DNA from 3 places in the Rhizobium azibense genome. Region 3 is predicted to be linked to each of the others. Evidence: riboswitches for the same ligand, from Rfam matches in the RefSeq annotation. Region 3 holds a riboswitch; each other region holds the start of a gene.
The links. A riboswitch is a leader RNA that binds a small molecule or an ion and turns the genes downstream of it on or off. The one in region 3 is predicted to bind cobalamin.

Region 1 (9,928 bases), on a different contig from region 3:
CACCCGCATAAATGACGGGCTTGAGATCCATGTGCGCGAGACGTTGACCTCCAAACTGGTTCATGAATTGGCGGAAGGCAGGCTCGACACTGCAATTGTCGCGTTGCCGGTATCTGAACCTTCATTGACCGAGGTTGCGTTGTTTTCGGAGAATTTCGTTCTGGTCCGTCCAAGCGAGGATGAAGGCAAGCCTGTCCCAAACCGCGAGGCCCTGCGTGAAATGAGGCTGCTTTTACTGGAAGAGGGACACTGTTTTCGTGACCAGGCTTTGTCATTCTGCAACTTGCATTCTGCGCTTCCGCGAGAGCTTCTGGACGGCAGCTCCTTGTCGACGCTGGTCCAAATGGTCAGCGCCGGCATTGGCGTCACTTTGATCCCCGAAATGGCAGTGGGAGTAGAGACGCGCTCGGCGTCAGTCTCTGTCGCTCACTTTGAGAGCGTTCAACCCTCGCGAACGATTGGCATGATCTGGCGCAAGACCAGTCCTCTGGCCCAACAGTTCCTGAAGGTTTCTGAAATCGTTCGACAGTCAGCCGATGCGATGCGCAAGCAATACAATTCGAGCATCGTGGACGTGGGTGGCGCCCAATAACTGGCTGCTCCCGGCGCCATTATTTGGGTACGCCATGCGCCTGACCTTCATCCTTGACTTCCCGCGGCGTGGGCGTGGGGATAACGCCATGACCCGGGGCCCTCACATCCTGCCCGATCGACCCATCCGAACCTTCTTCACGCTCACCTTGACGGCTGGCACGTCTGGTGTCTCGCAGGGTTGTTGCCTCATCGATGAGGGAGGTGAGTTCCTCATCGGACAAGTTGGACAGCTCAAAGGTCTTGGTCATGATTCTCTCCTGGCAGGCTCAGTTTCCAGGATGGTTAACGCACAACTTCGCGAAACGACCCAAGGGCGGGAAGAAAACTGACGGCGCCGGAACGACCGACCAGGCGAAAGAGCCGGGTCTACCCTAAGCTTTCACCGTCGAGGAAGGTGCGCCAGCATAACAATGCATTGTCCCGAAACTGATTTGCGAAAGAACGACGAAACCCTCTGGCGAGAAGCCATGGCATCGACGTCAGCCTTTGCGTGTTCCATGGACGGCCCAGGGGACGGCCCGGGCGCGAGGAGCCTCGACTAGATGCACTGCAGAAATCGATCGGTTTCCGTCAGCTCAAGCTGCACTGAAAATCGCTCCCCCAGCAGTTCCAATGATGCCTCATGCGATTCATCTGCACCGCTGCAGACAGCGTCCGTCAATAAAATGACCCGGTAGCCGAGATCGATTGCACCCAGAACCGCAGCCAATACGCAGACGTCCGTCTCGCCACCGCTGATGACGAGGGTCGACACACCCTCTTCGGCAAGCGTCGCATGGAGCCGGCCACAGATCCAGGGTGAGTAAGTGGCCTTGTCGAAGACCCGAGCAGGCGGCACAAGGCGGGCAAGCGAAGGGACAAGTTCTATCAGACCCGCCGGCAGCTGCTTGCGCGTCATCATCCACCATTTCTCATAATAGCGTTGCCAGGTGCCTGGCATGTCGGCTGCGTTTTCGGGTGGAATAAATCGGGTAAAGACCGTCCGCTCGGCATGAGTGCCTGCGACCTCCTCGACCAGCGGCAAGGTGCGTTTCATCCATTCGACGTGCCATGGCGTCGCTTCGAAGAACAGGCTCTGCATGTCCACGCACAAGTGACGCCATTCGCCAAGACTGTGCATATGCTCGCTCAGCGGCGTCACTCCTTGCTGATTTCCTCAAGGATCAATCGAAGCTCAGTGATTGGCAGGCGGTTTTCGTCGAACAGCTCGACCGACAACATGTGGACGGGGGTTTCGGGCAATCCGCCGGCGGCAGTCTCGGTAAGTGCGTGGCGGGCTTCGGCCTTTGCAGCCTGCACTCCGTCGAACTCGCAGCTCGTCTCTGCCAATTCCCCTTTCGCGCCGACGACCCTGTAAAAATATTTCATCTGAGCTCTCCTCGTTGTCAGGGAAACACTCTCCGGGAGCACTGGTTCCGTGTGAAACGTGATGCACTTGGACATTCATTGCGAAGAAAACCGGCTTTTCGTCGTCTGGCGGAGGTTTTGGAGTTGGGCATGCCGGTGGCAACGGGCTTGTCGCCATTGATCGGAACAACCCGCGCTGCGTCGCGTTCAGGTTCGTCACTTAGCTACCAACCATAGGAGAGCAGAATGGCTGCAAAGACGCTAAACGACCTGTTCGTCGAAACGCTGAAGGACATCTACTACGCCGAAAAGCAAATCCTCAAAGCCTTGCCGAAGATGGCGCGCGCGGCGCAATCGGAGGAAGGCAAGGCGGGTTTCCTGAAACACCGTGACGAAACCGAAGGCCAGATCGAGCGGCTCGTGCAAGTGTTCGAGATCGCCGGCAAGCCCGCTCGCGGCAAGACCTGCGAGGCGATCCAGGGCATCATAGCCGAAGGCGAAGAGATCATGGAAGAATTCAAGGGCTCACCCGCACTGGACGCAGGATTGATCTCTGCGGCGCAGGCCGTCGAACACTACGAGATCGCCCGCTACGGCACGCTGATCGCCTGGGCCAAGCAGCTGGGTCTGAAGGACGCGGTCCCTCTACTTCAGGCAAGTCTCGCCGAAGAGGAAGCAACCGACAAGAAGCTCACCCAGCTTGCGCAAACCTCGGCAAATGTGAAGGCAACGAAGGCTGCATGAGTCATTATTTCTGATTGCTTGGAGGGCCGCCATGTTCGCGGCCTTCCAGCATGGCCCGCGTCGGCGCTGAAGGTTGCTCTTTCATTCGACCGGGTCCGGGCGGGACATTTGTACGCCAAGACCATTTGTTCTGTCCAGACGCAATCCCTGTCACGCGGTCGCAACAGCGATGGGGAACGCAGCGCCTCGGGATTGTCAGTCGCCATCGAAGCCATGATCGAGACCGCACGTTGTCACGGCAAAGACAGCAGCTGCGCAAGTGTGACCGGTCGAAGAGCCCGCGCATCAACGCCGACATCATATTGCCGGGGTATCGGCTTCAGCCGACCATGCGAATGCCCATGAAGGTTGATCGAGTTCTTGCCCATCTTGTGCCAGGTCCGGAACGGAAAATGACATAGCACGAGAAGATGCTCGTCTGTAACGAGCTCGGCATAATGCTGAACGCTCGTCCAGTTCTCGGCCTTCGTCGTCGTCTCGGGATCACAGTTGCCAATAATCAAGTGCTTGCGGCCATTCAGCATCGAAAGAAGCTGATCGCAGTCGCCGCCTTTCGCCGACATGAAGTCGCCGAGATGCCAGATGTCGTCGTCCTTTCCGACGATGGCATTCCAGTTCCTGATCAGCGCGACGTCGTGCTCTGCCATATCGGGGAACGGCCTGCGGTCGATCCGCAGCACACGTGGATCGGCGAAATGGGTGTCACTCGTAAAGTAGATCATGAACGGAACAATGGAGCGGCGGCGGCCAGAGTCAAAGTGCTCAGCAAAAAAGCCGCGCACACGCTTGCCTTACGGGCAAAGCGTAAAGGGGACCGTCTTGATCCAATTTTCGTCAATCAAGCCCAGTCGTGCCGATCGAGGCGTGAGCGCCATCCAGCGACGGGCAATATCGGCACGCAAGGGGCGCCAGTTTCCCGGACAAGAAAACAGCAAAATCCGGTCGTCGGACTGGGAGTACCTGACCTTTCGGTGTCTGCATAAGAGACGATTTGAAAGCGAACAGTTATCAAGATCTTCTGGATTTGCAAGGCTCATCACCCTAAATAACCTTGCAATTGTGGATCGTAGCTCCATAATTGCGAGGATGATGATACCAAGACGGAAGAGAGCAGAGCTCGTCGAGCTCCTCGATAACAATCCAGCGGTTGCCTTGCTCGGGCCCCGACAGGTAGGAAAAACCACCCTCGCATTGGAGGTCGGCGAGCAACGGCCGTCCATCTATCTCGATCTCGAATCCGAATCGGATCGTGCCAAACTCGCCGAGCCGGAACTCTATCTTGCCGAACACGAGGACAAACTCGTTATCCTCGACGAGGTCCATCGCGTCCCGGAGCTGTTCCAGAACCTTCGCGGTCTGATCGACCGGGGGCGACGGATGGGACTGCGCAGCGGCCGCTTCCTGTTGCTTGGCTCGGCCTCCATGGATCTCCTGAAACAGTCTGGCGAGAGCCTGGCCGGTCGGATCGCCTATCTGGAACTCGCACCCATAGACGGCCTCGAGGTCGGAGCCGGCGAACTTAACAAGCTTTGGGTTAGAGGAGGCTTCCCCGACAGCCTTCTGGCGGCGAACGACACCGTCAGCCAACGCTGGCGCATCGATTTCATCCGGACCTATCTCGAGCGTGACATCCCTCTTCTGGGTCCGAGGATCCCAGCCGAAACGCTACGCCGCTTCTGGACGATGCTCGCTCATCACCAATCAGGCCTCCTCAATGCGGCGGACTTCGCCCGCGCAATCGGTGTCGACGGCAAGACAGTCGCTTCTTATCTCGACCTCATGGTGGATCTGCTTTTGGTGCGTCGGCTCGAGCCCTGGCACAGCAATGCCGGCAAGCGCCTGGTGAAATCGCCGCGCGTCTATGTTCGCGATTCCGGCCTGCTCCACAGTCTGCTTGGTTTGACCACGCTTGATGATGTCCTCGGCCACCCCGTGGCCGGAGCGAGTTGGGAAGGCTTCGTGATCGAAACCCTTCATGCAGTTATGCCAGAGGGTGCCCACGCCAATTTCTATCGCACCTCGGCCGGCGCCGAGATCGACCTTGTTGTCACCTTGCCCGGTGAACGCCGCTGGGCGATCGAGATCAAGAGAAGCCTCACGCCAAAGCTAGAGCGGGGTTTCCACCACGCCTGCCTCGATCTGGAGCCGGATCGCCGCATCGTGGTGTACCCAGGCAGCGAAGCGTATCCTCTTGGCAATGATATCGAGGCGCTCCCTTTGCGCCAGCTTGGCGAACAACTCGCAGGCGGTCGCAAATGATATTGGCGTGGATCCTGTCGCTATTTCAGGATTTCATCGACACGTCTGGCGAACCTGTCGATCGTATCAACCCGTTGTTTTGGCTTGCTCGTTGAGCGGCGCAGGTATGAAACAGTCAAGAGGCCACCTGATCGGCCATGATCGCCTCCCTGAAGCCCAAGCGACGCGGCGAAAATGAGATCGTGAAGGAGAACCGGCGGTTCCTGGGGTGATTAGCGCCTCCGACCTCCCAGGTCGTTCAGGTCGACCAGGTCGATCATACAAAGGCGGATATCTTTGTCGTCAACGAGTGGACATGTTTCGCGAACTTCGCTAGAGATTGTAATGTTATTACATATCAGAGGAGGGATTTCCTGTGTTACCCAGATTGACGATCGCCGGGGCCTTTGCTGCAAGCCTCTTGGTGAACCCGGCCTCCGCTGAAGAGGAACAGCAGACATGGCGCCTGTTCATCGCCGACCACACGGCACCCATCGCTCGTGCATTCGACGCCAAGACCGGTGAACAGATCGGCGAGTTTGGGTTAAAGGGTTATGCGGCGCTGGCCGCCAGTCATTCCGGCCAGACCGTTTTCGCCGTCCAATCAGAGGCCAATGCCGTCCAGGTAATCAAAACCGGTTTGACGATTTCCGACCACGGCGAGCATCGCGATCTGGAAACATCCGCACCTTTGCTGCTGCAGACCGCACTCGACGGGAAGCGGCCGGTCCACGCCGTCATGCATGGCGACGACGTGGTATTGTTCTACGATCGGGAAGGCAAAGCCAAGCTCGTTTCTGAAGAAGATCTGCTGGAAGGCGCAGCATCCGAAACGCTCATCGACGCGACGGCACCTCACCATGGTGTCGCCGTGCCCATGGGGCGCAACATGCTGGTCTCGGTTCCCGATACCGACGCGCAAACCAAACCGGATGAACTGCCGCCGCGCCTGGGCCTACGTGTTCTCGGCGCAGACGGAAGACAGGTCGGAGGCATCACACCCTGCACGGCGCTGCACGGAGAAGCCTTCTCGGCAAAGCTCGTTGCCTTCGGCTGCGAGGAAGGCGTCCTGATAGCGCGGCCTGGCAAGGATGAGACCGTGCAACTTGAAATGCTGGAATATGGCGACAAGCTGCCGAAGGGAAAAGTGACGGCCTTGCTCGGCGGTAAGGCGATGCAATTTTTCCTGGGCAACTACGGCGAGGACAAGATTGCCCTGATCGACCCAGACAACACCGAGCCGTATCGCTTGGTCGACCTGCCGACCCGGCGTATCGATTTCGCGCTCGATCCTGCGAGGGTCAAGAATGCCTATGTACTGACCGAGGACGGGCACCTGCATCTTGTCGACGTTCTAAGCGGTCAAATCACGATGTCGACCCGCGTCACCGAGCCTTACAGCAAGGATGGTCACTGGCGCGATCCGCGCCCGCGGCTCGCAGTTGCGGGCGATCAGATTGCAATCACCGATCCTCGCCATAGCGTTGTGCGGGTGATCGATATTGAGACCATGAAAGAGATTCGGACCATCCCGGTCGAGGGATTGCCTTTCAGCATCGTCGCCGTCGGGGGATCAGGCGCCGTGCATTGATCCTGCTTGGATCTACGGCTTGACGTGGCGGTTGCGCTCGGCATAACTGAGCGCGACGGTTCCCCGAAGTAGACGCCGAGGGGATTAATAGGGAACACGGTGCGGACGACCCAAAAGGGACCAAGACCGTGGCTGCCCCCGCAACTGTAAGCGGATTGCCGATCATCCTCGTGGCGCCAAGCGCCATGCCACTGTGAGCTGGTTCTCACGGGAAGGCAGATGGTTCGGCGCATATCTGCGAGCCAGGAGACCTGCCGTCAAAGAGAGATCCAATTGAACGGGCGGGGTTGCCCGGAACAGGAGACGAGATGATTCCTTTTGACGCCCCTGATCGGCGCGGGCCCCTTGCGCGTGAGACGGAACGGATCGCTCTTTTCAATAAACCATAGCCGCTGCCGGTCAAGAGCCTGTCGTGCCGGTCGGCTCGCACGCCCGTATGGCCGGTGACCATAACATCGGAGCGTTCAGGCCGCCGTGCCGACGTATCCTCAATTCCCTACGAGTGTTTCCATGTCATCCGATCCAAAACTTCGGCGGTTCATTCTGCGCCTTGCCTTCGCGGCGTTGGCAACCTCTTCGATTTCTGCAGCCGCTTTTGCCGCTCCGACCAGCTACCCCCTGACAATTGCCAATTGCGGCCGATCCGTCACCTTCGATAGGGCGCCGGACAAGGTCGTATCGATCGGCCAGGCGATGACCGAAATCCTGCTGTCGCTCGGCCTTTCGGATCGTGTCACGGGAACGGCTGTCTGGTTCAGCCCAGTGCTCAAACAATTCGATGCGGAAAACAGCAAAATCAAGCGGCTCGCCGACAATGATCCGAGCTTCGAGGCGGTGGTGGCAACTGGCCCCGACCTGGTTGCCGCCGAATTCGAGTGGCATGTCGGCCCGAACGGCTCGGTTGGAACCTACGATCAGTTTTCGAAGCTTGGCATCAACACCTATGTCGCGCCGGCCGATTGCGCCGCCAAGGACAATACGACGGGTGGTGATGGTGTCCGCAAGGAAATGCTGAAGACCGAAGTCATCTATCAGATGATTTCCGAACTTGCCGCGATCTTTGACGTTCAGGACCGCGGCGAGGCATTGGTCGCAAGGCTGAAGGAACGTGAGGATAAGGCGATTGCATCGGTGGCCGGGGCAAGGGTGACGGATATTCCGGTCGTATTCTGGTTCTCCAGCAAGGAAATCGACGGGGAGGCCTTCATGGCCGGCCGCAACGGCGCGCCCGCCTATATCATGCAGGCCCTTGGGGCAAAGAACGTGATTGCCACGAACGAGGAATGGCCGTTGGTCGGCTGGGAAACGGTCGCCGGTCTTAATCCTGCAATCATCGTCATCGCCGGGATGGACCGTCGCCGCTACGCTGCCGACGATCCGGCCATCAAGCTTAGGTTTCTGAACACCGATCCTGTGGCAAGCAGGATCAGCGCTGTGGAAGACAAACACGTGGTCGTCATGGACTCGCAGGCAATGAGCCCATCGATCCGCCTTGTCGACGGCATCGAAACGCTTGCAGCAGCCATAAGGCAGTTTGGACTGGCGAAGTGAGCAAGGACGCCGGGCCGCGCAACGGATGGGGCGGCTTTGCCGTCTTGTCCCTGCTTTCAATGACTGCACTGACATTGGCGATAGGCCTTGCCCTGTCGATCGGCGAAATCGCCATACCGCTGCGGACGATTGCAGAAGCTGTTGCCAACCGAATGTTCGGCACCTCCTTCGCGATCAAGCCGATCCATGAGGGTATCATCTGGGACTATCGGCTGAGCCGCGCCCTGGTCTCAGCAGGTTCCGGCGCGGCTCTTGCAATGACGGGCGCCATACTGCAGGCCCTGCTTCGCAATCCGCTTGCCGAACCTTATGTACTTGGCATTTCGGCGGGCGCTTCGACCGGCGCGGTCGCCATCATGATCTTCGGCATCGGGTCCGGCGTTCTGACCCTTTCCACCGGAGCTTTTTTCGGTGCGGTGGCAGCCTTCGGTCTCGTCTCGCTTCTGGCCGCCGGCGCAGGCGGCGGCGCCGATCGCATCATCCTGGCAGGCGTTGCCGGTTCGCAGCTCTTCAACGCACTGACGTCCTACATCGTCACGACCTCGGCCAATGCCGAGCAGGCAAGGGGGATCATGTTCTGGTTGCTCGGGAGCCTCAGCGGCGTGCGCTGGACGGATGTCTTGCTCGTCACCCCCATTGCCGCCGGCGGCTTTGTTATCTGCATGCTTCACGCACGTGTGCTGGATGCCTTTGCCTTCGGTACGGACTCTGCCGCAGCGCTCGGCGTACCGGTAAAGCGGGTGCGTCTTACCCTTCTTGGACTGACGGCCGTGCTGACCGCTGCCGTCGTCAGCATCGTCGGTTCGATCGGCTTCGTTGGTCTTGTCATTCCGCACGCGGCGCGCTTTCTGGTTGGTCCGGCTCACGAGCGGTTACTGCCGACAACTGCGTTGATCGGGGCGATCTTCATGGTACTTGCCGATGTCGTCTCGCGCACGATCATCCCGCAGCAGGTGCTTCCAATTGGCGTGGTAACGGCACTTTTCGGCGCTCCCGTCTTCGCTGTCATCCTCTACAAGGCAAGGAGGCCTCTATGAGCATATCGATGCGCAATGTCGCCTGGTGCGCTGGCGGTACGGTAATCGTCGATGGCGTCAGCCTTGATGTTGCGCCGGGCAAGACACTGGGTCTGCTCGGACCCAATGGCTCTGGCAAATCGAGCCTTCTGCGTCTCATCTGCCGGCTGCGGCAAGTCAAGAGCGGGGTCATCAGACTGGGCGAGAGCGATATCAGCACCATGGCGCGTCGCGAGATTGCCCAGCGTATCGCACTGGTCGAGCAGCAAGCGACAACCGATGCGGACCTTTCGGTCAAGGATGTCGTGCGCCTCGGGCGAACGCCGCATCGAGGCGCTCTCTCCCCGTGGGACAAGACAGACGAAGACGCGGTCGATGCGGCACTGGAACAGGTCGGCATGACGGCCAAGGCCTTGCAGCTATGGCGCACGCTGTCAGGCGGAGAGCGCCAGCGCACGCACATTGCTCGCGCGCTTGCGCAGACGCCGACCGAACTGCTGCTTGACGAACCAACCAATCATCTCGACATCCAGCATCAGCTGGAGCTGCTGGTTCTCGTCACGACGCTTCCGGTCACCTGCGTCATCGCATTGCATGATCTCAATCTGGCGGCAATGTTCTGCGACAGCCTGGCCGTGCTTTGTAACGGCCGCGTGGTTGCTGCGGGGACCCCCGAAGCGGTTTTGACCGAAGAGCTCGTTCGGGATGTATTTGGGGTCCGGGCTCATATCGAGAAGTCGAGGGTTCACGGCAGGCATTACATCCAGTATCTCACCCGTTGACGACGGACGCGTCGACGCAAGGGATGGGATGATGGCGCGGGGCAGGCAGCATTCTCTCCTGCCTG
Region 2 (9,928 bases), 150 kb from region 3:
CTTCTTTGCCATGAAATCGCGGACTTTCGAATCGGCGACGAAGGCCTGGTAGACGGCCTCGAAGTGGTGGTTGCCGACGGCACCCGTCGTCGCTGCAAAAGCGAACAGGTAATCGACTGTGGCTGCGATCTCGAAGGCGCCCTTGTAGCCATGGCGCATGACGCCATCGATCCATTTCGGATTGACCGCGCGCCCGCGCACGACGCGGCCGATCTCCTCCTCGAGCGAGCGGATCACCGGCTTCTCCGGTCGTGAGTGATCGTTGTGATAGATCGCGGGACGTACTCCGCCCAGTTGTTCGGCTGCGGCCGCCATGCCGCCTTCGAACTGGTAGTAATCGTCGCTGTCGAGCAAGTCGTGCTCGCGGTTGTCCTGGTTCTGCACCACGGCCTGGATGGAGCGCAGGCGCTCTTCGAAGACGCCGCGTTCAGCCCTGCCTTCCTCCGCCGCGCCGTAGGCATAGCTGCCCCAGACAAGATAGGATTCCGCCAGATCGGCACGCCGTTCCCAGCCCTTTTCGTCGATCAAAGCCTGCAGGCCCGCACCATAGGCGCCGGGCTTGGACCCGAAGATGCGGTAGCCGGCGCGCTTTTGTGCGGATGCCTCATCGAGGCCGGCGGCGGCAAGGCGCGCCGTTTCGCCGCGCATGCGGGCCGCGATCGGGTTGTCGGCGGCATCTTCATTGAGGGCGCCTACAGCGCGGATTGCCCGGTCAAACAGCGTGATCTGCTCGGGAAAGGCGTCCCTGAAGAAGCCGGAGATGCGCAGCGTCACGTCGACGCGCGGGCGCTGCAGCAGTGCAGGCGGAATGATCTCGTAGCCGGTGACGCGCCGCGAGGTCATGTCCCATACCGGCTTGACGCCGATCAGCGCCAGCGCTTGGGCGATATCGTCGCCACCGGTGCGCATGTTCGACGTACCCCAGGCCGTAAGCCCGAACGAGACCGGCCAGTCACCATGGTCTTGAACGTAGCGCCGAACGAGCAATTCGGCGGATTTTTTGCCGAGTTCGAAGGCTGCGGGCGTCGGAACGGCGCGGCTATCGACTGAGTAGAAATTCCGCCCCGTCGGCAGCACGTCCGGCCGCCCGCGCGTCGGCGCGCCGGACGGACCGGGAGCGACGAAGCGGCCGTCGAGACCGCGAAGAAGGCCCGCGATTTCAGCCTTCCCGCAGGCAAGGATGGAAGGCTTCAGACGAGTTTCGATCTCGGTGAGGACCGATTGTGTCGCAGGCCAGTCCGGCGGGCACGGAATTTCACCAGCGACCAGTTCTGCGGCAAGCAGTTCGATGCGTTCGATGGTGTCGCCATTGGTGCGCCAGGGGGTATCGGAGGTTTCCATCAGCAGCGATGGCCGCGGGCCGAGCCAGGGCGCCGACATATCGCAATCCAAGGGATCGAAATGTCGAGAGAGGGACTTGAGGCCCTCTGTCCGACCGGAAGCCGCAGATAGGTGTTTCATAAAGGGGGGTGCCTCCGCGACGTCCGCTGCAAATGCGTCCTTCGCAATCGCCCTTTGCAAACTCTGATCCCCGTCCTCGCCCAAACTGCGCGGCACGCGCGCCAGTGCCACCGTGAGATCGGTCAGCAACCGGCCCACCGGCGCAACGCCGAAGACATGCAGCCCATCGCGAATCTGCATTTCCTTAAGATCGCAAAGATAGGCATCGAGCTTCTTCAGCGCTTCGTCCCCACTCTCGCCTTTGGCGATCCCCGCGTCCCGGTCGAGACCTATATCGGCGACGAGATCAAGGATCTGTTTGCCGAGCAGCCGGATGCGCCGCGGATCGCTGCCGGCGGCCTCGTAATATTCATCGACCAGCGTTTCCAAGTCCTTCAGTGGGCCATAGCTTTCGGCCCGTGTCAGCGGCGGCGTGAGGTGGTCGATGATGACGGCGCTCGAGCGCCGCTTGGCCTGCGTGCCTTCCCCCGGGTCGTTTATGATGAAGGGATAAAGATGTGGCAGCGGGCCGAGGATCGCTTCCGGATAACATTCCGAAGACAGTGCAAGCGCCTTGCCCGGTAGCCATTCCAGATTGCCATGCTTGCCCATATGGATCACGGCATCAGCGCCGAATTCCTCGCGGAGGAAGGCATAGAAGGCAAGATAGCCATGCGGCGGCACGAGGTCCGGCGAATGGTAGCTTTCCTTCGGATCGATGTTGTAGCCGCGTGCAGGCTGGATGCCGACGAGGAGATGTCCAAAGCGGGTGAAAGGCAGGGCGAAACTGCCGTCCATGAAATAGGGATCGGACGCCGGATCCCCCCAGCGGAGTGTAATCTCGTCCTGAATCTTTTTCGGAAGAGATGCAAAGAAGGCCTTGTATCCACTCAAGGAAAGCGTCTCGCGGATCACCTTGCCATCATGTCCGGAATTCGTCGGCCCCTCGGCTAGGTGCCTCATCAGCGCATCACCATCGGCCGGGAAACCGGAAACAGCGTAACCCGAATCCCGCATTGCCTTGAGCACCTCGATGGTGCTTGCTGGTGTATCGAGGCCGACGCCATTGCCGAGGCGTCCATCACGGTTCGGGTAGTTTGCAAGCACCAGTGCGATCCGCCGGCCCGCAACCTGCCTGTTTCGGAGGCGCGCCCAGTTGGCAGCGAGTTTCGCCGTGTAGCGCATGCGTTCAGTATCGGGCTCGCTGGCGACTATGTTGGCCTCGACGGCCGCGTCGTAACGGGCGGCGGACTTGAACGAGACAGCCCGCGCCAGAACGCGGCCATCGACCTCTGGCAGCGCGACGTTCATGCCGAGATCGCGGGCGGAAAGGCCTTGGGACGACGAGGCCCACGCCTCCTTGGATGTGGCCGAGAAAATCGCCTGAAGAACAACGGCGCCGTTTGATTCAAGCACGCTCGGCGCTCGATCGGCGCCGGGCGCAGACACGGCAAAGCCGGTAGCGTTGATCACGACATCGGGCGGCGCCTCTGCAAAGACACGCTCTAGAATGCCGATAGATAGCGGATCCTTGAGACTATAGGCGAAAACCGGCAAAGGGCGCAGTCCTTCCGCCGCCAGCGCTTCTATGAGCGCTTCGACGGGCGCCGTTTCGCCGCTTTGCACGAGCGCACGGTAGAAGCTGATGGCGACGATCGGTTTGAATCCGGCCTCTTTTTTCGAGTCTTGGATACCGGGCGCGGAAAAGATTTTCCATTCCTCAACTCCAATCACGCCTCGACCCGGCCACCAGATGCCCGCCTTCATCAGTGGCGCGGCTGCGCCCGGCTTCTCGCCGCCGGAAAGCATCGCCGTCGCGTAATCGAGAAAACTTCGCGAATTCCCCTCGCCGCCTTCGATCAGATAGCCCCAGAGCGCGTTGAGATCGTCAAGCGGCACGTTCGAAAATGGCGTCAATCCGGCATCCGGCTTCGAATCCCCAGGCAGGACCGCAATCAACGCACCATGCCGCGCCGCGCAGGCATGCAGCGCCTCCAGCGCGTAGTGGAAGTAGCTCGCGCCGCCAAGCGCCCGGACGATGATAAGCTTTGCGCAGCTTGCCGTGCGCTCGATATAGGCATCGACGGACATTGGGTGCTTGAGGCTCATCAGGCTGGCGAGCCGGAGCGTGAAGGACCTTGAGCCTTGCGCGTGAGCTGCGGCGATCGCCGCAAGCTCGGTATCCGCCGCAGACAGGAACAGGATGTCGGCCGGCGATTGGCCGAGGTCGATCGCCTCGTCGCCGTCGCTGATCGTTCCCCTCTGGGCAAGCAGCAGATGCATGGCCGAGCCTTAGACGAGTGCCTGGATGGACCTGCGGACGGTGTCCTGATCCATCTCGTGCAGGCCGATCACCACAAGCCGCGTGCCGCGCGCTTCGCCCGGCACCCAGGCGCGGTCGAAATACTGGTCGATACGGCTGCCGACGGCCTGGACCTGCAAGCGCATCGGCTTGCCCTGGACATCGGCAAAGCCCTTGAGGCGCAGAATATCGTGCTCGGCAATCACGCCTTTCAGCTTCTCGGCGAAGCCTGCCGGATCACCGATCGGGCCGAACTCGACCACAAAACTGTCGAACTCGTCGTGATCGTGCGGCGTGCCGTCCTCATGCTCCAGCTCGTGATGGGACTTGCGGTTGCCGATGTCCTCTTCAGTACCGATGCCGAGGCCGAGCAGCACGCTTGCCGGAACCTCGCCGTTCCTCGCCTCGATCATCGCCGGCTTGCGGGCGATGCGGGAGGTCACTTCGTGGCGCACGCGACTGAGCCCTTCGCCGTCAAGGAGATCTGTCTTGTTGAGCACGATGAGATCGGCGCAGGCCAGTTGGTCCTCGAACAGTTCTTCGATCGGGCTCTCATGATCGAGCGAGACGTCGTCTGCGCGGCGCGCCTCCACCGCCTCGTGATCGTCGGCAAAACGGCCGGCAGCGACGGCCGCGCTGTCGACGACTGTGATGACGCCATCGACGGTTACTTCGCTGCGGATATCCGGCCAGTTAAAGGCGGCAACGAGGGGCTGCGGCAGGGCAAGGCCGGAGGTTTCGATGACGATGTGGTCTGGGCGTTGCGCGCGCTCCAGAAGCTTCGCCATCGTCGGGATGAAATCGTCGGCAACGGTGCAGCAGATGCAGCCGTTGGTCAGCTCGATGATATCGTCCTCAGTGCAGTTTTCCGCGCCGCAGCCTTTCAATACATCGCCATCGACGCCGAGATCGCCGAACTCGTTGATGATCAGCGCGATCTTCTTGCCGCCGGTGTTGGAAAGCAGGTTGCGGATCATGGTAGTCTTGCCGGCGCCGAGGAAGCCGGTGATGACGGTTGCGGGGATCTTCTGCTGGCTCATGGGTTCAACCCTTCATTTTCAGCGGCAAACCGGCCGCGATGAAATACACTTCCGCGGCTTGCGCCGCCATTATCTGGTGCAGCCGTCCTGCATGGTCGCGGAAATCCCGCGCCATGCGGTTTTCCGGCACGATGCCGAGGCCGACTTCATTGGAAACGACGACGAGCCGCGCTTTTGCATTGGGCAACCAAGCGGCAAGTGCTGCGAATTCCGCCGCCATGTCGCGCTCCTCCATAATCAGGTTGGTGACCCAAAGCGTCAGGCAATCAACAAGAATCGCCCGGCCCTCGCGGTCGATAATGGAAAGACGCGGGACAAGCTCCAGAGGCTCCTCATGCGTCCTCCACAATGGGCCGCGTTCGGTTTTGTGGCTCTCGATGCGCTGATGCATCTCCTCGTCCCAGGCCCGGCCCGTCGCGACGTAGTGGCGCTCAAGCCCGCTGTCGGCAATCAGCTGCTCGGCAAATCGGGACTTGCCGGAACGGGCGCCCCCCAGGACGAAGGCGGTGCCGCGTGTGGAACGGTTCATCTGGAGACCTGTGGGGTAAGGGATGGCACTGCGGAGGCATAGCGCAGCCAACCCTCGTTCCTGCGCCTGTCACAGGAGCTGAGCGCCTCCAGGTCCTTGGGCTCAGAAGATCCTTTCAACAGGACTGTTTGCGTTCCTGTGACGACAGGAGTGCGGAAAGTCGAAAGTGCCGCATCCCTCAAAGACGCCGCGAAATACGGCATGGAATTCCATCGTTGAGCCATGACAACCTCCGTGCTGGCAGCGGGGAACAATGCCCCAGAATGAGCTCTTCGCCCGGCACGCATGGCAGGTCTCCTGGCTCGCGGGTGTCGGCCGACAGGGCGACCACCTAAGGTCGCCCTGACCGCGCCAGCGGATCTGCCTCGCCTTCCCGGTTGCGATCTTGTGAAAAGGCGGACGATTCGTAGAAATGGAGGCGTCCTGCCCCGGCTGATCACAATGCATTTCCAGTGGCTTTTCCGGCGCCGCAGCCGCTTCACCTGCTCCGCAACATGCAAAACAGCCGTGACCCGACCCGACGCCGGATGGAAGACCCTGACCGCTCTACAGTCGCGGGGTCGGCTGTGATGAAGACGCCCGGCGTGGGTCCGTCCCTTCACATTCCCTTTTCATCCGGAACAGCATCTGCAGCCCCGGAACCATCCGTAAGAATATTCATCGTTAGGCAAGCCGCCTTCCGAAGTCAATTGTGCCCACTCAAATGAAACCCGCGGCAAACAGCTTCCAATTCTCGGTCCGTTTCGCGCCGGGCTTTCGCCACATTTCGGGAGCAAGCGCCCGTATAGCCCTTGACGCTGTTGGCCGCCATCTAGTTCTTTGCACATGCTCACGAAATCGAATTTCCCGCGCCTCTACCGGCTCTACCGCCTGCTCGACGCCGGGAGGCTCCGTGCGCTTGCCCGCCGCAGTGAAATGGGCATGGTCTTCGCCGGCATCGCCGTCGGCGTGACGTCGGGCCTGGCTGTCACCGGCATGAGCCTTGTCTCGCGCGAACTGCATCGCTTGATCTTCGGTATCAGCGACATCGAACGGCTGAGCTCATCGCAGACAAACGACAAATTCCTGCTCCTGATGGCGCCGGTCTGCGGCGGGGTTCTGCTCGGCCTTCTGTTTTTCATTCTCGCGCGAACCCGCAAGAAGCCTATGGTCGATCCCATCGAAGCCAACGCTTTGCATGGCGGACGGCTGTCGCTGACAGATAGCATCATCGTCGCCGTACAGAATCTGGTTTCGAACGGCTTCGGCGCCTCCGTCGGCTTGGAGGCCGGCTACGTTCAGCTCGCGGCGGGTATCGCCTCCAAACTCGGGCTGAAGCTTCAGCTCCGCCGTGCCGATCTGCGCGTCCTTGTCGGCTGCGGCGCGGCGGGAGCGATTGCCGCGGCCTTCAACGCACCACTGACAGGCGCGTTTTATGCATTCGAGCTCATCATCGGCACCTACACGATCGTTTCACTGACGCCGGTCGTCGTTTCCGCCCTCGTATCGACGCTCGTCGCGCGCCTGCTGGCGGGAAGCGATTTCATGATCGATGTCGGTGAATTCGGCACGGTGGTTCCGGCTGATTATATCCCTGCCCTGTTGCTTGGCGCCTTCTGCGCCGGCGTCGGCATCCTGATCATGCAGGGCGTGGCCTTCATCGAGGAGATGGCGCGTAAAAGTTCCGTTCCGACGCCGCTTCGCCCGGCGCTCGGCGGCATCGTCGTCGGCCTTCTGGCGATGATTACACCGCAGGTGCTTTCAGCGGGCCACGGCGCGCTGCATCTGAACCTTGGCCGTGATGTTGCCGTCCCGATCCTGGTCGGCCTTCTCCTACTGAAGTCCTTCGCATCGGCGATCTCCATCGGTTCCGGCTTCAGGGGCGGCCTCTTCTTCGCCTCGCTCTTCATGGGCGCGCTGCTCGGCAAGCTTTTCGCCTATTGTGCCCCCTATTTCGCCCATGCGACGCTGACGCCCGTGATCTATGCCGTGGTCGGCATGAGTTCGCTCGCCGTTGCGGTCATCGGAGGGCCGCTGACGATGACTTTCCTGGCGCTCGAAATAACCGGGGACTTTCCAATCACCGCGCTGGTACTTGCAGCCGTCATCACCTCGTCGCTCGTCGTTCGCAACACGTTCGGTTACTCTTTCGCGACATGGCGTTTCCATCTTCGTGGCGAAAGCATCCGCAGCGCCCATGATGTCGGCTGGATCCGCAATCTGACGGTCGACAAGCTGATGCGCTCGGACGTGAAAACGGCGAAGGCCAGCATCACGATTGAAGATTTCAAGAAGGCCTTCCCGATCGGATCGAGGCAGCGCGTCATCCTCGTCGACGACTCCGACAAATATGCCGGCATCGTGCTCGTTCCGGAAATCTACGCGAGCCCGGTCGACACCTACGACGAGGGCAAGGATCTGAAGGATTTCATTCGCTACCGGAACGACTTCCTGCAGCCACAGATGAACGCAAAGCAGGCGGCGGCGATCTTCGACAAGACGGAGAGCGAGGCCCTCGCCGTGCTCAACAATCTGATCGAGCGCCGCGTCGTCGGCCAGCTCAGCGAAAGCTATACGCTTCGCCGCTACAGTGAAGAGCTCGACCGCAGACGACGCGAGGTATCCGGCGAAATCTAGCCGAGGAGCCCCGCCACCCAGGCATTGTCGAGATGGGTCTCGAGTTCGTCGGCGACCTCGTCGAGCGCCTGGTCGACGATTTGACCGTAGCTCCGCCGTTGGCCGGATAGGCCAAAGCTTTCGAGAAGCTTGCCGCGATAGGCATCGCTGCCGAACAGGCCGTGCAGATAGGTGCCCATGATCCGGCCGCCAACAGATACCGCGCCATCGGCCACACCGTCGATCACCGCTGATGGCCTGGCACAGTCCGGCCCGGTCGTCACGCCCAGATGGATCTGGTAGCCGGCAAGGGGAACGCCGTGTTCGACCGAAACCGCCAGGCTGTTCCGCACGGTCTTTTCAGGCGCCATTTCGGTCTCGACATCCAGCAATCCGAGACCCGGTGTCGCATTGCTCGCCCCCTCGATGCCGAGCGGATCGCGAACCACGCGCCCGAGCATCTGATATCCGCCGCAGATGCCTATGACGCGCCCGCCGCGCCGGACGTGCGCCTCCAGGTCTCGGTCCCAGCCGGCAGCGCGCAGGTCACCGAGGTCGGCGATCGTCGATTTCGACCCGGGCAATATCACGAGCGCTGCATCGTCCGGTAGCCGGTCTCCCGGCTTCACGAAGACGAGCTCGACATCCGGCTCGGCACGCAGAGGATCGAGATCGTCGAAATTGGCGATCCGCGGCAGAACCGGTACGGCGATCTTCAACGCACCGGAAGCACCCCTGGCGAGGCGCTCCAGCACGGCCGAATCCTCCGCTGGCAAGCGCGCGGCAGCCTTCAGCCAGGGCACCACGCCGAAGCACGGCCATCCGGTGAAGCGATTGATGGCTGCCTTGCCGTCATCAAAGAGCGAAACATCGCCTCGGAACTTGTTGATGATATAGCCGGAAATCATCGCCCGGTCGTCGTCCGAAAGGATTGCGTGGGTGCCGGCAAGAGAGGCGATCACGCCGCCGCGGTCGATATCGCCGACGAGCACGACGGGCACCTTGGCGCGGGTGGCAAAGCCCATATTGGCAATATCGCCGGGACGTAGATTGATTTCGGCCGGCGAGCCTGCACCTTCGACGATGACGAGATCGGCGCCTTCCAACGTGATCGCAAAGCTCTCTAGCACTTGCTCAAGAAGCAGCGGTTTCAACATCTGGTAGTCTCGTGCCCTAGCCTGTCCAAAGACCTTGCCCTGCACGATGATCTGGCTGCCGTTTTCGGATTGAGGCTTAAGGAGAACCGGGTTCATGTGTATCGACGAGGGCGTGCGCGCCGCAAGCGACTGCAGCCACTGCGCCCGGCCGATCTCCCCGCCGTCATCGGAGACGGCCGCGTTGTTCGACATATTCTGTGGCTTGAAAGGCTTCACCTTGAGGCCGCGATTGGCCGCAAGTCGGCAAAGCCCGGCAACGAGCACCGTCTTGCCGACATCCGAGCCGGTTCCCTGCAACATGATCGCCTTGGTCATGCGATGAGGCCTACAACGCGGCATGATCCGCGGTCAATCGTCCGATTGAAATGCGAAAACCGCGCGGGCTGGCGGGCGCGCGCGGTTTGCCGAAAACTCTGGCGTATTCGCCAATACACGACGAAACTCGTATTCTCCGGGACGCACTACCTGATCCGGAGAAAGCGGCGGTTGTCCCCCGCCGTGGTTCAACTGATAGCGCGACATTCTTACCGGAGTGTTATTACGGACCTCAGCAATGGCGGATTTCGACTTTTTTCGACATTTTGCCGATTCCCGATCCGCATGCAGCCCATGATGGCAGCTCGGTACAGGCTATCGCTTGTGGATCAGTGGGGATATTAGCGCATTCAAATCAGCTGCTTAGCTCAATAATATTCGCTCATAATCGGATTTCAATTGCCGTGTCAAAGGCGTAGGCTGGAAGTGATGGAATGTTCCAGGCCGCGGTGGCGATGCAAAAATGGCTGAAACCTGAAATTGCGACGGCGAAATTGTCACATGCATCCATTGAACGAGCCGATGGGCAGTTTGTATTCTGCATGTCAGC
Region 3 (9,928 bases):
GCAGCCAGACACCGGCCGTGTCGATATCCTTCACGCCCGATAGGTCGAGCGTCAGATCACCTTTTCCACGGGAAATCTTTTCGAAGTCTTGGAGGACGAGGTGGATGTTCGCGCTGCGCCAATTGCCTTCTAGATGAACGCGGCGACCTCCACCATCGGCTCGGTCGTCCACGTGCAGTGAGGCGGCTTTGCGGGTGTCGGGCTTCAAAATGCTTGTGTCTTTCAAGGCTTGCGGCGACATTGCCGACTCGCGAACAAATCGCTCACGCCCGGCGCGTCAATATACCGAAGACACGCAGAATTTCCATGCTCGCAGGATTGCAATTATGCCACGCTCGCTCGAAATCCAGACGAATTCCTTTCCCATTGCGGGAAGTTTCACGATCTCGCGTGGCGCAAAGACGTCGGCGGACGTCATCACCTGCATTCTGACGGAAACGGGCAGGCGCGGCTGGGGCGAATGCGTTCCCTACCGACGCTATGGCGAAACGATGGAAAGCGTCGCCGCTCAGATCGAAGCCGCCCGGCCACTGATCGAGAAAGGCATTTCAGGCGAAGAGCTGCTTTCTGCCATGCCGCCCGGCGCAGCGAGAAATGCTGTCGATTGCGCGATATGGGATCTCGAAGCCAAGCTCGACGGAAAGCGCGTTGCCGAACGCATTGGGCTTGCGGCCGCAAAACCGCTTACGACCGCCTACACGATCTCGCTCGGCGAGCCCGAGACGATGACAGCGCAAGCGCTCGAACATTCTGCAAGGACGCTGCTCAAGGTCAAGGTCGGCACCGGCGACGATGAGAGCCGCATACGCGCCGTGCGCGAAGCCGCGCCTGACAGCATCATCATCCTCGATGCCAACGAGGGCTGGTCCGAGGAAACGCTGGAACACCACTTGCGCATCGCCGCCGAAATGAACATCGCCCTTGTCGAGCAGCCCCTGCCCGCCGGCCGGGATGAAATGCTCGCTGGCATCGCGCGCCCGGTCCTCGTCTGTGCCGACGAGAGCGTCCATCACACCGGCGATCTTGCAAGCCTGCGCGACCGCTATGACGCGATCAACATCAAGCTCGATAAAACCGGCGGCCTGACGGAGGCACTATTGATGAAACGAGAGGCAAAGCGCCTCGGCTTCCAGATCATGCTCGGCTGCATGGTGGGCACATCGCTCGCAATGGCACCAGCCGTGCTCTTGGCGCAGGACGCGGATTTCGTTGATCTCGACGGTCCGCTGCTTCTTGCCTGCGACCGGGAATGCGGGCTGCGCTACACCGCTTCCCTTGTCTGGCCGCCTGAGGCCGGCCTTTGGGGCTGAAGGTAGGAGGCGACGAAGACCAGAGACATCCCCAGCGCCGCGACGAGCGCCATCACGTAGAAGCCCGCGAGGCCGAGCCAGGCATAGATATAGCCGGAGGCGAGCGTCATCAGGCCCATGAACATGCCATTATAGAAGAAATAGGCGCCCTGGGCCGACGATTCCTGCGTCTCCTGTACGGTTGCCACGATCCGCCTCTGCACGCCGGAATGCACGAAGGCGAAGCTGCAGGAATGGAAACATTGCAGCACTAAAAAGCCAAAGAATCCCCAGTGCACTGGGAACAGGATCCAACGGCAGATGCAGACCGCGCAGCCGATGCGGATGAGCGTCCAGGCGTTGAAGCGGCGGTTCAGATGTTTGGAGACGAAGAACACCATGACTTCGGATGCGACGCCCGCACTCCAGAGCAAAGCCACCTGCGTTCCCGAAAAGCCGAGGTGATGCCAGTAAATGGAGGCGAAAGCATAAAGTAGCGCGTGGCTCGACTGCTGGATTGCCACGCCCCAAAGCAGCACCAGCAGGTGGGGCTGCCGCAGCGAACTGCCAGTGGCAGCCGGCAGGTCGACCGGCGTTCCGCGCCGGCGCGTCGGCCCGATGCGTGGACAGTGGATCGCCATCAGCATCGTCGCGACGAAGCCGAAAATCATCACCGGCAGCACCATCGAGCCACCCCAATGGCCGATCATCTCGCCGCCGATCAGGGTCGATGCGATGAAGGCGATCGAGCCCCATACGCGCATCGAGCCGTAGTCCAGTCCCCATCGGCGAACGCCAGAAATGACGATCGATTCGACGACCGGCAGGTAGGGCGCAAAGGTCGCTCCCTGCATACTGAAAACGATCAGGACCGGCCAGAAACTAGTCGTCCAGCAGAGCGCGACCGCCGTCAACAGCGACAGTCCGCCGGACCACAACAACACGTCGGCGCGCTCCTTCATTCGATCGGCATACATCGCGACGACCGGCGCGACGAGGACGCGCACCACCATCGGCACCGCCAGGATGATGCCGATTTCATGATCGGTGAATTCGTGGAATGCGAGCCAGACTGGAAAAAAGGGAAGAACGACACCGTTTACGGTCAGCGGTGCGCAATAAGACAGGGCGCTGAGCAGCCGGAAGCGCGGCGGCGCCTCCTCGCCTGTCGGAGCATTCTGTGCGGGAATCATCGTTGGACCTGCAGGAAACCAGATGGTTGCCTATCACATCAACCCAAGGTCTACTATGGCCAGAAATAGCCTTCCGGAAACGTTGTGAAAAAAGCTGAACTACTCCGCTTACAACCCATTCGCGCAAATCCCACTCAGTCCGGGTGCGCGCAGAGTGCCATACATTTTTGAGCCAAGCGCGATGGGTCACAGTCAGCTGGTTCGCTCGCCCGTCCAATAAACAAAAGGAACATACCTGTGTGCCGATTCAAGCTTCGCCGCCTCGACGGGAATGATGCGTGGTCTTTTAGGGAGATCCGCCTGGAGGCTCTCGCGAACCATCCAGAGGCATTTGGCGCGTCATGGGAAGAAGAGCAGCGCCAATCGGAGGCCCAATTCGCTGAAAGGCTCGAGAACGGTCTTGTGATCGGAGGGTTCTTTGATGACGGAATGCTTGCCGGAACTATCGGTGTGTCAAAATCCAAAGGCATCAAGACGCAACATGTCGGATCGATCTGGGGAATGTTTGTCCGTCAAACGGCAAGACGCACAGGGCTCTCACGCCGACTGCTGAGTGCGGCCGTCGACGAAGTTGGCACGACATTGCGCTCGCTCCGGCTCAGCGTGGTTTCGTCCAACGTTGCGGCGATCCGGCTTTACAGATCCATGGGTTTTAAAGAGTGGGCCGTCGAGGTCGAAGCTTTAAAGGTGGGTGATATTTACCATGACGAGATCCTCATGCGGCTGGAACTAGGCCCATGATAACCGGCGCCACAAGCAAGCTCGCTGCATCGACTGGATTCCGTGGGATATCGCTTCAATTTCAATATTCACAAATGAGATTCAGGCGGCCTGCGGCTCGAGTTCGCTGTCGCGATGCTCGAGCGCCATCGGGATGGCCTGAGCGTCGGCAATCGTGCTCCAGGTTATGAGTTCGAACGTGCCGTCCTCGTGCTCGGCAATTGCCGTACAGCTCTCCACCCAGTCGCCGGTGTTGATATAGCGCACGCCGTCCATGTCCTCGATCACAGCATGGTGGATATGGCCGCAGATGACGCCGTCGGCGCCGTGCTTGCGGGCTTCGTCGGCCACGACGCGCTGGAACTCGCCGATGAAATTGACGGCATGCTTCACCTGCAGTTTCGCCCAGGCGGAGAAAGACCAATAGGGCATGCCCATGCGGCGGCGGATCGCGGCCAGCACGACGTTGATCTTGATCGCCGTGTCATACGCCCAGTCCCCGAGATAGGCGAGCAGGCGGGCATTTCGCACGACGACGTCGAACTCGTCCCCATGCAGGATCAGGTATTTCTTGCCGTCCGCGCCGTCATGCATCATGCGCTCGGCGACTTCGATGCCGCCGAAATGCATCCCGGGGAAATCGCGGAGGAATTCGTCGTGATTGCCAGGGATATAGACGACGCGCGTGCCCTTGCGCGCCTTGCGCAGCAGCTTCTGCACGACGTCGTTGCAGACCTGCGGCCAGTACCAGCTGCGCTTCAGCCGCCAGCCGTCGACGATGTCGCCTACCAGAAATATCGTATCGGCGTCGTGATACCGAAGAAAATCGAGGAGGAAGTCCGCCTTTGCCGCCTTCGAGCCGAGATGCACATCGGAAATGAAGAGAGTACGGAAATGTCGAATATCCATATGTCTTTCACAAGCATCTTGCCTGCGTCCCATCGTTCATCTGGCCTTCCAAAATCAGACTCGTGTTTCAGGAAGATGACAGATGCGCGAAATGGCGCATTCGCAGCGCTCGCGAGTTTTCCGCTCGGATGCGAAATTCTGACTGTCCCAGCCAGCCGATTGTTGTATGGAGAGGTCTTCAAAAGATGTGAGTGCGCAAGCGGAGACGGCAATGGATCATCAGGAAAAATCCAAGACGGAGAAAGACGAGACCGGCGGAAACCTCGACGAACAGGCGCTTTTCTTCCATCGTTATCCCCGTCCCGGCAAACTTGAAATCCAGCCGATCAAGCCACTCGGCAACCAGCGCGACCTGGCACTCGCCTATTCGCCCGGCGTCGCAGCACCATGCCTTGCGATCCGTGACAATCCGGAGACGGCGGCTGATTATACCTCGCGCGCCAATCTCGTCGCCGTCATCTCCAACGGCACAGCGGTTCTCGGCCTCGGCAATATCGGCCCGCTCGCCTCCAAGCCCGTCATGGAAGGCAAGGCCGTCCTGTTCAAGAAATTTGCAGGCATCGACGTCTTCGACGTTGAAATCGAGGCGCCCACCGTCGACCAGATGGTCTCCACCATCGCCTCGCTCGAGCCGACCTTTGGCGGCATCAATCTCGAGGACATCAAGGCGCCGGAGTGCTTCGAGGTGGAACGCCAGCTTCGCGGGAAGATGAAGATCCCGGTTTTCCATGACGACCAGCACGGCACGGCCATCATCGTCGCCGCAGCGATCCTTAACGGACTGGAGCTTGCCGGCAAGAAGATCGAGAATGTGAAAATCGTCGCCTCCGGCGCGGGTGCCGCTGCGCTTGCCTGCCTCAACCTCCTGGTGACGCTCGGCGCGAAGCGAAAAAACATCTGGGTCCACGATATCGAAGGCCTCGTCTATGAAGGCCGCACCGAACTGATGGACGAATGGAAGGCTGTCTATGCACAGAAAAGTAAGATGCGTACGCTTGCCGACAATATCGGCGGCGCCGATGTCTTCCTGGGCCTTTCGGCTGCCGGTGTCCTGAAGCCCGACCTGCTGTCACAGATGGCGGAAAAGCCGCTCATCATGGCTCTCGCCAATCCGACCCCCGAAATTATGCCTGACCTTGCGCGTGCCGCCCGCCCGGATGCGATGATCTGCACCGGCCGCTCGGATTTCCCGAACCAGGTGAACAACGTCCTCTGCTTCCCCTATATATTCCGCGGCGCGCTTGATTGCGGCGCCACAGCCATCAACGAAGAAATGAAGATGGCAGCCGTTAAGGCCATCGCGGGACTTGCCCGCGAGGAAGTATCGGATGTCGCGGCTCGCGCCTATTCCGGCGAGACGCCCGTCTTCGGCCCGAATTACCTTATTCCCTCGCCCTTCGATCCGCGTCTCATCCTGCGCATCGCCCCGGCTGTCGCCAAGGCCGCGGCCGAGACGGGCGTCGCGTCGCGGCCGATTGCCGATTTCGACGCCTACCTCGATCAGTTGAACCGGTTCGTTTGGCGTTCAGGCTTCGTCATGAAGCCGATCTTTACCAGCGCCAAGCTTTGCGAGAAGAAACGCGTCATCTTCGCGGAGGGAGAAGACGAGCGCGTCCTGCGCGCGGCCCAGGTTCTGCTGGAAGAAAAGACCGGCGAGCCGATTCTAATTGGCCGCCCCTCGGTCATCGAGGCACGCCTCAAGCGGTTCGGCATCCGCATTCGCCCGAACATCGACTTCGCCGTGGTGAACCCCGAAGATGACCCGCGCTATCGCGACTATGTCGACGACTACTTCGCGCTCGTCGGCCGTGCTGGCATCAATCCGGAAGCCGCCCGCACGATCGTGCGCACCAACAACACGGTTATCGGCGCCTTGTCGGTGAAGCGCGGCGAGGCGGATGCCCTCATCTGCGGCGTGGAAGGTCGCTTCGACCGCCACTTGAAAGACGTCGGCCAAATCATCGGCAGACGGCCGGGTGCCTGCACCTTCGCCGGCCTCAGCCTGTTGATCACCCAGAAAGGGCCGGTCTTCTTCGCCGATACTTTCGTGAACTACAATCCGACCCATGAGGAAATCGCCGAGATCGCCGTTCTCGCTGCCCAGGAGGTTCGGCGCTTCGGCATCACTCCTAAGGCTGCGCTCATCTGCCATTCGAACTTCGGCTCACGAAACTCCGAGAGCGCACGCAAGATGCGCGATGCCCTGCAGCTCGTGCGCGATCGCGCCCCGGATCTGGAGGTCGATGGTGAAATGCAAGCCGGTTCTGCACTGTCGGAAGCGCTGCGCAAGCGCGCCATGCCGGATAGTTCGCTTGCCGGCGAAGCCAACCTATTGCTCTTCCCGAACCTCGATGCCGCCAACATCTCCCTCGGCCTCGTCCGTACCATGATGGATGCGCTCCATGTCGGCCCGATTTTGCTGGGAACTGCACAACCTGCGCATATCCTGTCGACTTCGGTCACCTCGCGCGGCGTTGTCAACATGGCGGCGCTTGCCGTCGTTGAGGCTTCTCAGCCGGCGTAAGTTGTCGCCAACTGCAAAAATGCGCTACTATTGCCTCGCCAGCTTGTTAACGGAAGCGGGTGTCGCGCCGCGCTCTGGCCCGACCTTGCTGCGGATGATGCCGTGAAACGCCGAAACCTGACCCTTGCGATCCTGCTTGTCCTGGCCGCGCCTGCTGCCGCGCAGACGAATGAGATCTGCGACGACCTGCGCGGCCGCATCGCCGATCTGCCCCAAGTCATCGGCAACGGCCCCGAAGTCCGCCAATATGCGAGCGCTATCGCCGAGCAGAATCTCGAGCTTAGAAAGGTCCGCAACGACCTGCGCGGCTACGGCTGCTCGGTGGACAGCATGGTCGTGATCGGCGGCGAGAATGCGGACTTTTGCAGCGAGCTCCAGCAGTCCGAGGCGCGCATGGTCGACAACATTCGATACCTTCAGGAGCGGCGTAACGAACTGCGCGATCAGGGCGGCGCCGATTATCGCGTCCGCCGCGAGCTGATGGCGGCGCTCGAAGACAACGGCTGCAACGACGAGCTCGATTATGCGCCCGACCCGCAGGCCTATGCACCGGCGCCAAGTCCAGAAGAACAGGCGATGCGGAGCGATACCTTCATTCCGCTTGGAGAAGGCGAACAAGGCGACATCCAATACGGCGTGCCGGACGGCGAGCTCATGTCGCATGTCAGCACCATGTGCGTGCGCACCTGCGACGGCGGCTTCTTCCCGATCACAACGAATGCAACGTCGATCGATTTCAACCGCGACGCAGCGACGTGTTCGAGAATGTGCCCGGGTATCGAGACGGAGCTTTTCTATCAAGACATCTCGAATACCGATGCCGCAAACATGATCTCGGCCTCGACCGGTGCGCCCTACAGCGCCATGCCGAATGCCTTTGCCTACAAGAACCGCGCGCCCGGCGAAAAGTCCTCCTGTTTGTGCAATCTCAGCGCCTATTACGAGAACATGCGCAAGAATCAATCGATCAGCGAACCGCCGACGAAAGGCTCGATCACCAGTATCAAGACGAAGCCGCCATCGGGCGCCGCCTCCACGCCTGCCCGCCAGCCGCAGGTGCCGGACCGCCCCTATGACCCGGCGAACAGTAAAGTCCGCCAGGTCGGTCCGCAGTTCCTCGCTGGCGATCAGGGTGCGATCGATCTCAAGAACCCCGCAACGCCCGGACCGCAGCCCCAGCAGAACTGACGCGTCGTTACTGGCTTCCCCATCGGTCGCAGAACACCAGGTCTTTCAGCGGCAGGCGCTGGCGCCAGCCTTTCACGGCAAGTTCCGGCGCTGTGTAAAGCTGATCGACATAACCCACACAAAGCCAGGCGACGATTTCGATCCGCTCTGGAATGCCGAGCAATTCCCGAATATCCGCATCGTGGAAGATGCTAACCCAGCCGACCCCGATGCCTTCGGCCCGGGCAGCAAGCCACAGGTTCTGCACGGCGCAGACTGTCGAATAGACATCCGTACGCCGATTGTGGGTGCGGCCGATGACTACCGGCCCTGCCCTGTCGGGATCGCAGGTGACGCAGATGCTGAGCGGCGCCTTCCGGATGCCTTCGAGCTTCAGGCTTGTGTACATATCCCGCCGCTCCTCTTCAAACATGTCGGCCGCTTCCCTGTTGGCGCGCGAAAACGCCTGCCAGGCGGCCTGGCGCACCTTCGGATCGCGGATCACGATGAAATTCCAGGGCTGCATGAAACCGACCGAGGGCGCGGCATGCGCCGCCCCCAGCAGCCGCGACACCAGATCGTCAGGCAGGGGATCGGGCAGAAACTGATCGCGCACGTCGCGGCGCGTTTCGATGGCTCTATAGACCGCGGCCCGGTCATCGTCGGAAAAATGGCCGGCCGGCACCAGGGAGCGGGCAAAAGGTTCAAGTTGCATCGTCAAATCCCCAACAATGCTTCAGCACCCGCGCACAGGCGCGCGAAGCGTCAAAACTTCGCCGCCGTCCACGCGGTTCGGTCTATCTTGTCAGGCCGGTCTTCTGACTTGGCGTCACCCGCTTGCCGCGGCCTTCCCGGCAGATGCCAGTGGCCATTGTTGCAGAAAGCGTCAGCCTCACAGCGTTGGGCACGTTCCGGTCCTTCACCGGATTCCCGATTCTCCTGCTGGATGCAGGCACCTGACGCAGTCTCTATCGTCCGAGTCGGCGGCTCGTTCAAGTCCCGGGGAAATAACGCACATAGGCAAATTCGTCACCATCAGGTGACCAGCAGGGTACATTGATCGTTCCCTGTCCGCCGAAGAGCTCGAACAGCGTGGTCAGGTTGCCGCCGTCTATGTCCATCAGCCGCAACCGCACATCGAGGTCGCGCGGATGATCGAAGACCTCCGGATCGTAGGAAAGGATCAGCACCTTGTCGTTCTTCGGCGAAGGATGCGCAAACCAGTTGCCATAATTGTCGAATGTCACCTGTTCCAGGCCGGTTCCATCCGGATGGATGCGCCAGATCTGCATGAGACCGGTGCGGCTGGAGTTGAAGTAGATCCATCTCCCGTCAGACGAATAATCCGGCCCGTCGTTTCGACCCTCGCCATGCGTCAGCCGTTTTTCGGGGCCACCATCGACGGAGATCGTATAAATGTCGAAGAGGTCGTCGCGAATGCCGCAATAGGCGAGCTCCCTGCCGTTCGGTGACCAACCGTGCCAATAGGAGGGCAGATTTTCGGTGATCAGCCGCGGCGTCCCGCCAGCCGCCGGCAGAATATAGATCGCCGACTTGCCGAATTCGGTCTTGTCGGAAATGACGATTTGCGTCCCGTCCGGCGAAATGCCGTGATCGTTATTACACTGCGTTGCAAAATCCGTATCGACCTGTTGGAGGCCGCCGGTACCGTCCGGCCGCAGCCGGTAAAGCAACCCGTCGCCATTCAACAGCACATAGCCGCCATCGGGCGAAAAATTCGGCGCCTCGATCAGCTTTTCCGTCTGGACGACAATCCGGCTTTCGCCGGTGCGAATATTGTAGATCTCGACCGAACTGCGCATGCATACTCCCGGATCTTGGGTTACCGGTCGCGGAACCGGTTGGTAATCGGGTAGCGGCGATCGCGCCCAAAGTTCTTCTTGGTTATCTTGACGCCCGGAGCCGATTGGCGGCGTTTGTATTCGGCGAGATAGAGCAAATGCTCGACGCGGTGGACGGTCGCCACATCATGCCCGCGCGCGAGGATCTCCTCGACCGCCATCTCCTTCTCGACGAGGCATTCGAGGATGTCGTCCAGAACCGGATAAGGCGGCAGCGAATCCTGGTCCGTCTGGTCCGGGCGAAGTTCGGCGGACGGCGCCTTG

Region 1: linked by a shared signal. The riboswitch ahead of EV130_RS01455 (ABC transporter substrate-binding protein) and the one ahead of bluB (5,6-dimethylbenzimidazole synthase) in region 3 are both predicted to bind cobalamin.
Region 2: linked by a shared signal. The riboswitch ahead of cobU (bifunctional adenosylcobinamide kinase/adenosylcobinamide-phosphate guanylyltransferase) and the one ahead of bluB (5,6-dimethylbenzimidazole synthase) in region 3 are both predicted to bind cobalamin.

The regions. Positions count from the first base shown of each region.
Region 1 is NZ_SMBJ01000001.1:301,211-311,138, reverse strand. It holds gene EV130_RS01495 (hydrogen peroxide-inducible genes activator) at 1-592, shown strand, start outside; gene EV130_RS01490 (hypothetical protein) at 612-842, opposite strand; gene EV130_RS01485 (cysteine hydrolase family protein) at 1,133-1,714, opposite strand; gene EV130_RS01480 (DUF6894 family protein) at 1,732-1,962, opposite strand; gene EV130_RS01475 (YciE/YciF ferroxidase family protein) at 2,188-2,685, shown strand; gene EV130_RS01470 (metallophosphoesterase family protein) at 2,919-3,407, opposite strand; gene EV130_RS01465 (ATP-binding protein) at 3,775-4,944, shown strand; gene EV130_RS01460 (metallochaperone AztD) at 5,300-6,514, shown strand; cobalamin riboswitch at 6,554-6,787, shown strand; gene EV130_RS01455 (ABC transporter substrate-binding protein) at 7,025-8,065, shown strand; gene EV130_RS01450 (FecCD family ABC transporter permease) at 8,125-9,102, shown strand; gene EV130_RS01445 (ABC transporter ATP-binding protein) at 9,099-9,863, shown strand.
Region 2 is NZ_SMBJ01000005.1:338,882-348,809, reverse strand. It holds gene cobN (cobaltochelatase subunit CobN) at 1-3,723, opposite strand, end outside; gene cobW (cobalamin biosynthesis protein CobW) at 3,733-4,782, opposite strand; gene cobU (bifunctional adenosylcobinamide kinase/adenosylcobinamide-phosphate guanylyltransferase) at 4,787-5,311, opposite strand; cobalamin riboswitch at 5,582-5,972, opposite strand; gene EV130_RS14910 (chloride channel protein) at 6,137-7,927, shown strand; gene EV130_RS14905 (cobyric acid synthase) at 7,924-9,378, opposite strand.
Region 3 is NZ_SMBJ01000005.1:488,478-498,405, reverse strand. It holds gene EV130_RS15670 (ABC transporter permease) at 1-226, opposite strand, end outside; gene dgcA (N-acetyl-D-Glu racemase DgcA) at 327-1,310, shown strand; gene EV130_RS15660 (MFS transporter) at 1,262-2,482, opposite strand; gene EV130_RS15655 (GNAT family N-acetyltransferase) at 2,720-3,223, shown strand; gene EV130_RS15650 (UDP-2,3-diacylglucosamine diphosphatase) at 3,305-4,111, opposite strand; gene EV130_RS15645 (NADP-dependent malic enzyme) at 4,323-6,635, shown strand; gene EV130_RS15640 (DUF2865 domain-containing protein) at 6,738-7,823, shown strand; gene bluB (5,6-dimethylbenzimidazole synthase) at 7,831-8,517, opposite strand; cobalamin riboswitch at 8,594-8,777, opposite strand; gene EV130_RS15630 (TolB family protein) at 8,795-9,625, opposite strand; gene EV130_RS15625 (NAD+ synthase) at 9,646-9,928, opposite strand, start outside.